2 regions of the Herminiimonas sp. Marseille-P9896 genome follow, and region 1 is predicted to be linked to the other one. Evidence: predicted binding sites of a transcription regulator. Region 1 holds the regulator's gene; the other holds the start of a gene.
What was found. Region 1 encodes FNR, which switches genes on or off when oxygen is low (the NO sensors DNR and NnrR bind a similar motif). Its sites were predicted from a motif close to TTGATNNNNATCAA; they were not measured.
Positions count from the first base shown of each region.

Region 2: a site for FNR is predicted at 2,208-2,221, ahead of H7U06_RS15625 (universal stress protein). Genes of this name have one in related genera too.

Region 1 is NZ_CAJEVT010000002.1:986,150-990,550, reverse strand. It holds gene ccoG (cytochrome c oxidase accessory protein CcoG) at 1-190, shown strand, start outside; gene H7U06_RS10140 (FixH family protein) at 213-746, shown strand; gene H7U06_RS10135 (AraC family transcriptional regulator) at 1,342-1,746, shown strand; gene H7U06_RS10130 (autotransporter domain-containing protein) at 2,139-2,549, shown strand; gene fnr (fumarate/nitrate reduction transcriptional regulator Fnr) at 2,581-3,339, opposite strand; gene fdxA (ferredoxin FdxA) at 3,420-3,764, opposite strand; gene H7U06_RS10115 (arsenic resistance protein) at 3,875-4,401, opposite strand, start outside.
Region 2 is NZ_CAJEVT010000004.1:212,979-217,379, reverse strand. It holds gene H7U06_RS15630 (FAD-binding and (Fe-S)-binding domain-containing protein) at 1-2,052, shown strand, start outside; gene H7U06_RS15625 (universal stress protein) at 2,289-2,732, shown strand; gene H7U06_RS15620 (hypothetical protein) at 2,953-3,327, shown strand; gene miaB (tRNA (N6-isopentenyl adenosine(37)-C2)-methylthiotransferase MiaB) at 3,351-4,401, shown strand, end outside.

The DNA of each region.
Region 1 (4,401 bases):
CACATTGAAGTTGGTCAACTCGGACGAAGTCCAGCTGGACGGTACCGAAACACGCGCTGTACCGGTCCGGGTGCAGGCAGAAGCAGGGCAGGGTGCGCCGGGCTCGAATGACATTAGCTTCAGCCTGCAGGCCGTGGATGATGAGAGCCTGCGCGTCACCGAAAAGGCGGTCTTTTTTGTACCACGCTGATAGCAATAACAAGGAGAACATCATGGCAACGACATCACCAGTTCTAAACCGCCTGCCTGAAGAAGCGCCATGGTACAAGCATCGCTGGCCGTGGCTACTGATGCTGGGGCCGTTCATAGTCGTCATCGCCGGTATCTTCACGATATGGATAGCGGTCAAGCAACAGGATGCGCTGGTGGTAGACGACTACTACAAGCAAGGTAAGGCGATTAACCAGGATCTGCGTCGCGACCGTGTCGCCAGCAACCTGGGCATGCATTTCAAGGTTTACTACGACACCGACAAACAGAAGCTGGTCGGTAATGTTTCCAGCGATGCGCGCCAGCAAGCAGGTGAAATCCAGTTACGCCTGATCCACGCCACCTTGCCGGAGAAAGACATCGTGCTCTACGCGAAGACCGATGCCGCCGGACGGTTCGAAATCAGCTTGCCAGATCTGGAAGCCGGACGCTGGCAGATACTGGTTGAGAACAAGCAGCGCGATTGGCGCCTGGGCGGCGTGTGGTTGTGGCCGACACAGGAAAACTTCGCCGTCGACGCCGATGAGAAACTATGAGATAGACAAAGACTCTACCCAGCGTTCCGAGATCCATAGCGCCGCCATACTTGCTCTGCATCCAGGCAGCGCGAGCTGACGGATGTTGATGTGCCGGCCGACCGGTAGCCTGGCGATGTATAGCTATGACCGTCACAGAAAACTCTCATAACTGGCGGCGCTAATTGATCTTTCCCGTGCAAGCCGGTCTTACGCAGCTGACTTTTGTCCGCTCATGAAGTAACGGCGGCCGACGACCTTTTGCTTCTGGTCGTTTTCTACTATTCATTCCTGTATCGCTACTCTGCGAACACCACCAGCAATTTCCGATGCATCGGCTCTCTTGATAGCTGCGAAGAGGTCGCGGGAGAATTGTTTTTTTACCTGAGTCTGCGTGCGTAATCGCATAAAAGCGATGCGGATAGGATTGTTCTTGAAGCTCGGGGCGCGATGAAATTGCGGGCCTTCTCTCCATTACAGTACTCCCATATCAAAAAACGAATGATTGTTCTAAGGAGTCTGGAACACATTCAACACGCGATTTTTGGTGTGCAAATTATGGTGAGGTTTGTATATGAATTTCTTTGTCAGTGAACAAATTGAGTCTCAGGAAAAGATGACTGTCTCTGCGCAGTACGTCTGTGCCACTGCTGTTCCAGTGCACAAGCGCGTGCCCCTGTCCAATGCGCAAATGGATAAGGTGTGTGCTTATCTTGCAGCGCATCTGAATGGCCGTATGCAGGTCGCCGGACTGGCGGCGCTGATAGGAATGGGACGCACCAGCTTCTTCGAACGCTTCACGATGACGGCAAACATGACGCCGAATCAGTATCTGCAATTTTTGCGCATAGAAAAAGCCAAGGAGCTGATGTGTGATCCTCAGTTCACGTTGCTGGACATTGCGTTTGCCTGTGGCTATTCCGATCAGTCACACCTGACGCGTTTCTTCAAGCGTTATGTCGGCGTATCACCCGGACACTATCGACGTGAGGCCCTGTCGCAGCAATATTCTGCGCAATAAATGTATGGAATAGATACGTCGAGCCGTGCGCAATGCACATGAAAAAATAATTGGATGATCGTGCAAGTTAGAACGATAGTGCAATCATTGCCGTATGGGATTGCGCACAATGGGCTTTCATCCAGGCTCTTGCTTTACCCTATGCTTAGCACCAACCCCTTGCCGTATATATCCCCGCATCATTCAGAAATCAGGATGCATTAGCCGACTGGTTCGCCTGACGAACAACGATGAGTAGTTGCTTAGGTCGGTCTTCAACACTGGATAGTGTTGATCCAGAACTGCATATTTTAATTCAAGCCTAGCAAACAAGAGATGCCGCCTGGTCGGTGTCCGGTTCCGTACGTTTAGCAATAAATGTGCGGGGCAGTCCTTTGGTCTTTTAAAAAATCATGAATGTAAAGTCTGCGTATCTATCCTGGTCACGACCTTTATATTTCTTTGCGACTTTGGGGGCGGCGGCATTGGATGCCGAGAGCCAGAACACCAGTGCGAGTTTCACCACCGTTGGTTTGCGTGCTGCCAATCAGCTCGCCTTGGGTGGTAAAAGCGCGACCGTGCGCGGCGCGTTGGGCTGGCGTCATGCGTTTGGCGATAGCGCACCATTATCGACGCAGGCGTTTTCGGCGGGTAATGTTTTCACGGTGGCAGGCGTGCCTATCGTCAAAAATAGCGCGCTGGTCGAAACCAGTCTTGACTTGCGTTTGTCGTCATCGAGCACGCTCACCTTTGCCTATCAAGGCCAGCTTGGCCTGGATGCGAAGCAGCATTCAGTCAAAGCCAATTTACTGGTGAAGTTTTGAGCAGGGGGAAGCTGTTCGCGTACCTGCCGGTTTAGCTGCAGGTTTCGGTGCCGGCTGCCATCGCCTTCAACAGCGTGAGGTCGAGCAATTCGATTTCACGGTTGTTGACTTTCAGCAGTCCCTGTTTCTTGAACTTGGAGAGCAGGCGGCTGATGCTTTCTATGGTGAGGCCGAGGTAGTTGCCTATGTCTTCACGCGACATGCGCAACTGGAAGTTGGTCGATGAGTAGCCACGTGTGGTGTAACGCGAGGCGAGGTTGACCAGGAAAGCAGCGAAGCGCTGCTCGGCGCGCATATTGCCCAGCAAGAGCATGACGCTTTGTTCACGCGTGATTTCCTGGCTCATCATGCGGTGGAAATGACGCAGCAGCGTCGGCATGGTGCTGAACAATTCTTCCAGGCGCGGGAATGGAATTTCGCAGACTTCGCTATCTTCGAGTGCGACTGCATTGCAGTGGTGGCGATCGGTGCTGATCGCATCCATGCCGAGCAATTCACCTGTCATCTGGAAACCGGTAATTTGCTGTTCGCCGCCGGCATTGATCTGACAGGTTTTGAAATGCCCGACGCGTACCGCATACAGATTGGTAAAGGCATCGCCCATCCGGTACAGATAATCATCACGCGCCACCTTGCGGCGGCGACCGATGATCTTGTCCAGCCTGTCCATATCGTTTTCACCCAGTCCCATCGGCAGGCACAACTGATGCATGCTGCAGGTGGAGCAACTGGCGCGCAGCGCGTTGACGGTCAAGGCGGGATCAGTGCTGGATGGGGAAGGCTGGCTCATATTCCTGGCTCGTATTCTTTACTCATGTGGACCGCGATGCGAAGCAAGGCGGTAATTGGTTTATCAGGACGGCTGTTACTTCATGTGATCTTGTCATCAATCAGCAGCAAGGGCAACTTGTCTTTGACCTGCGCCCATTTGTCATGCTCGGGCATAGGTTCCTTTTGCTTGCTGATGCGCTTCCAGTCCGGATGCTGCGACAGTTCACGATTCAGGGCGACGAAATGCTGCTGTTCCGGTGACACCTCAGTCGCCCCTATGATGGCATTCACCGGGCATTCCGGTACGCACACCGAGCAATCTATGCATTCATCCGGATTGATGGCCAGGAAGTTGGGACCTTCAAAAAAGCAGTCCATCGGGCAAACGACCACACAATCGGTGTATTTACATTGAATACATGCTTCGGTGACGACAAACGGCATTTCCTGCTTTCATTTCTACGCTCAGATACGACATTGTAAACGGTCATGGCAGATTTGCCCCCGAAGCGGGAAATTGGAGTGGTAATTGAGCAGGTTTTATAGCGTCAGTTTTATTTTTGTCCCCATCTGGCGATGACACGGACATAAACGAGTTCACTGATTAATTCCACTAGCGTTTGCGCCACGATGATGGCCGGCAGGACTGGTATCGCACCGGGAATGGCCAGTGCAAGCGGCAGTATCACCAGTGAATTGCGTGTCGCCGAGCTAAAGGCTATCGCGCGGGAGGATGCTGCTTCCAGCCTGGCCTTGCGGGCGATCCACCAGCCGCAAAGCGGAGCCAGTACCGCATAAGCGACATACAGCGGCAGCACTTGTTGTACCGATGTCAGTGCCGTACCCAGTTGCGGTAGCACCGAGATGATGACGATGATGAGTACCAGTGCAGTGGCCGGAACCGGAGCCAGGCCGAGGTAGTTGCTGATGCTGGTGCCGGTCGCACTGCGTTTGGCGAACAACTGCATGATCGCGGCCAGGAACAGCGGTACTGCGATCAGCCAGGTAAAGGCATGGATGAAGGGAGCCACTTCTATATAGTTGGCGACTTCTGCGCCCAGCATCAGGCGCAGGTAGAGCG
Region 2 (4,401 bases), on a different contig from region 1:
ATCAAGCTGTCGCTGAATAATTCAGCCTTCCGTCCGGTGATAGAAAAAGCACTGGTCGGTACGCCGGAAGCCATCCTGCTGGTGGAATTTTCAGGTGATGACAAGGCGGCGTTAGTAGAGCGCCTGTCGGCCCTGTCCGACCTGATGAGTGATCTCAGCCTGCCGGGTTCTGTCGTCGATATGGTCGATGCCAGTGAACAAAAATCACTGTGGGATGTACGCAAGGCCGGACTCAACATCATGATGAGCATGAAGGGTGACGGCAAGCCGGTTTCCTTCATCGAAGATTGCGCAGTGCCGCTGGTGCATCTGGCTGAATACACGAGTCGCCTGACCGAAGTCTTCCACAAATACCATACCGAAGGCACCTGGTATGCACATGCCAGCGTCGGCACCTTGCACGTGCGCCCTATCCTCGACATGCGTCGCAACGGTGCGGCCGATATGCGCCAGATCGCGGAAGAAGCCTCCTCCCTGGTGCGCGAATACAAAGGTGCCTATTCCGGCGAGCATGGCGACGGCTTGTGCCGCGGTGAATGGGTGTCCTGGCAATATGGGCCTAAGATCAACCAGGCTTTCAGCGAAATCAAGGACTTGTTCGATCCGGAAAATCGCTTCAATCCGGACAAGATCGTACGGCCGCCGAAGATGGATGAGAAAAGTAATTTCCGCTTTGCGCCCGGCTATCGCGAATTGCCGCTCAAGACACAAATGGATTGGTCCGCCTGGGACGTCACACGCGATCCTGCCACTGGTGTCGAAACCGCACCTGGCACTGGCGATGACCGCACCGGCGGTTTGGCCAAGGCGGTGGAGATGTGCAACAACAATGGTCACTGCCGTAAATTCGATGCAGACACCATGTGCCCCAGCTATCGCATCACCAAGGATGAACGCCACGTCACACGTGGTCGTGCCAATACCTTGCGTCTCGCGATCTCGGGACAGCTGGGTGACGACGGACTGGCCAGTGCCGAGGTGAAAGAAGTGCTCGACCTGTGCGTTTCGTGCAAAGGCTGCAAACGCGATTGCCCGACCGGCGTCGACATGGCCAAGATCAAGATAGAAGCACGCGCGGCATGGGCCAGCCGTCATGGCAGCACGCTGCGGGAAAAAATGGTGGCCTTCATGCCGCGCTACGCGCCTTATGTCAGCCGCATCGGCGGCTTGCTGGCGTTCGGCGACAAACTGCCGTTCATCTCCGGCTGGTTGAAGAAGGGCCTGGGGCTGGCACCACAGCGCGCCTTCCCGCGCTTCCGTACTTCCTTCCTGTCGCAACTAGGCACCCCTAAAAAGAACGCAAGTAGTAACAAGGAAGTGCTGCTGTTTGTCGATACCTTCAACAATTACATGGAACCGGAAAATGCACGCGCGGCACAAGCAGTATTGGAAGCGGCAGGCTACACCGTGCATTTCAATGTGAAAGAAGGTGAACGTCCACTGTGCTGCGGCCGTACGTATCTGTCCGCAGGCCTGGTCGATGAAGCGAAGCAGGAAGCACGACGCACCCTCGATGCACTGATGCCGTATATCAATCGCGGCGTCGCCGTCGTCGGCCTGGAACCATCCTGCCTGCTATCGCTGCGCGATGAATTCCTCAGCTATGGCTATGGCGAAGAAGCGAAGAAACTGGCGAGCATGGCGTGGCTGTTTGAAGAATTCCTCGTCAATGAAAAAGCGGCAGGACGCCTGCAACTGGACCTGAAACCGCTGGCCGTCAGCAAGGCCATGGTGCATGGTCACTGTCATCAGAAAGCTTTCAATGCGGTGCGTCCAGTACAAACCGTATTGCAATGGATACCGCAGCTGGATGTCGCGCTGATCGAATCATCCTGTTGCGGTATGGCGGGCAGCTTCGGCTATGAAGCCGAGCATTACGAAGCTTCGCAAGCCATGGGGGAGCTCAAGCTATTTCCGGCGATCCGCGCAGCAGAGGAAAACACCTTATTCGTCGCCGACGGCACCAGTTGCCGCCACCAAATTGCCGACGGGACACAGGAAAATGCCATACACGTCGCCCGCGTGCTGGCAGACTCCCTGAGCGCGCAGTAAACCTCTATACAGCCGTCAACAAGGCCTGTCCGGTTTCCGGGCAGGCCTTTTTTCATATCAGGCTGACAAGAGCCCGGAACCAATCCGTCTCTTGCAACTCCGACAAATACAAGCACACGCGATATACCGCCTCCGGATTACTTAATTCAGGGCTTTTGACATGGATCAAGCAAGCGCTTCACTGTCATCCTAGAATCAGAACAAGCAGCGTCCCCTACCCAGCGAAGGAGTACATCATGTTCAAAAAAATCCTCATCCCTACCGACGGCTCGCCACTTTCGGATAAAGCAGTCGATGCCGCCATCGAGTTTGCGCAAAAGATGGGCAGCGAATTGCTGGTGCTCTCGGTCGCCGAACCTTATGTATATATGGGCCTGATGGAAGGTGCCGGGGTATTCCCGACCGATCCGGTGATGTATGACGACAAGGTCAAGGAACTGGCGCAAAAGCACCTGGACAAAGTCGAAGCCGCCACCCGCAACAAAGGCGTTACTTGCAAAACCGTAGTTGCTGTCGGCCTCAGTCCATATGAAGAAATCGTACGCGTTGCAGAAGAGCAAAAATGTGATGCCATCTTCATGGCCTCGCATGGTCGCAAAGGTCTGAACAAACTCTTTATCGGTAGCGAAACGCAAAAAGTGCTCGCCCATACCAGCCTGCCGGTATTGGTTCTGCGCTAAAGCACCGCCCCTCCGGGGCGACACTCGTCGCCCCTGCTGTTTCCGGTCGCGACCAGCGACCCGGCTGCTTTTGTCCCCGTGGTATCATTGCGCTTCGAAAAAATGCGCAGAAAACGTGCTTGTACAGCACAGGATGCAAGCGTATCCACCTCTGCCAGCCAGATCGCATCTCACCTTTTTCACCCTGATCGTCGTCATCTAGCCCTGAACGGAATTAGCCATGCGGATACAAACTTTCCTGCTCAGCTGCGCCCTTGCCCTTGTGACACTAAAGGCACAGGCATTTGACCGCCCGTTTCCGGATACCGTGAAACGTGGCGTGATGACACCTGCGAACTATCCAGCCATCATCATCGATGAAAAGACACGTACCTTGTCAGCCGGTGCCCGCATCTGGAACCAGGACAATATGATAGAGATGCCATCCGCCTTGCGCGGCACTGATTTCGCAGTGAATTACACGGAAAGCGATACTGGCGACATCGATCGCATCTGGATACTCACCGCTGACGAAGCAAAGAAAACATTGCCGCTGCTGCCAGTCAAGCCGACACCAGTCCAACCATTGCCAGCACCAGTAAGCACGACCAAATAAGTAAACGTTAGATAAGCCACACCATGCAGAAGAAGATATACATCAAGACTTTCGGTTGCCAGATGAACGAGTACGACTCGGACAAAATGGTCGACGTCCTCAATGCCTCCGAAGGTTTGATCAAAACCGACACACCGGAAGATGCAGATGTGATCCTGCTCAATACCTGTTCAGTACGGGAAAAAGCGCAAGAGAAAGTATTCTCTGATCTCGGCCGTCTGCGTGAACTGAAGGTCAACAAACCCGACCTCGTGATCGGCGTCGGTGGTTGCGTCGCGTCACAGGAAGGCGATGTCATCGTCAAACGTGCGCCGTATGTCGATCTGGTGTTCGGCCCGCAAACCCTGCATCGCCTGCCGGAGATGCTGAAACAGCGTCGTTCCACCGGCCGCTCGCAAGTCGATATCAGCTTCCCGGAAATTGAAAAGTTTGATCACATGCCGCCCGCCAAGGTGGAAGGTGCGACCGCTTTCGTTTCCATCATGGAAGGTTGCAGCAAATATTGCAGCTATTGCGTCGTGCCTTATACCCGCGGTGAAGAGGTCTCGCGCCGCTTCGACGATGTGCTGGCTGAAGTCGCCGGACTCGAAGCACAAGGCGTGAAGGAAATCACGTTGCTCGGACAAAACGTCAACGCCTATCGCGGCGAAATGGCGGATGGCGAGATCGCCGACTTCGCACTGCTGATCGAATACATCGCCGAGCTGGAAGGCATAGAACGGATACGCTACGTTACCAGCCATCCGAAAGAATTCACGCAACGCCTGATCGATACCTACGCCAAAGTACCCAAGCTGGTGAACCACCTCTATCTGCCGGCGCAACATGGCTCGGACCGCATACTGGCGGCCATGAAACGTGGCTACACGTCGCTCGAATACAAATCCATACTGCGTCGCTTGCGTGAAGTGCGCCCGAACATTTCTATCTCGTCTGACTTCATCGTTGGCTTCCCCGGCGAAACCGATGCCGACTTTGAAGCAATGATGAAACTGATCACCGACATCGGTTACGACAATAGCTTCAGTTTCATCTTCAGCCCGCGTCCGGGCACGCCTGCGGCCAACCTGGAAG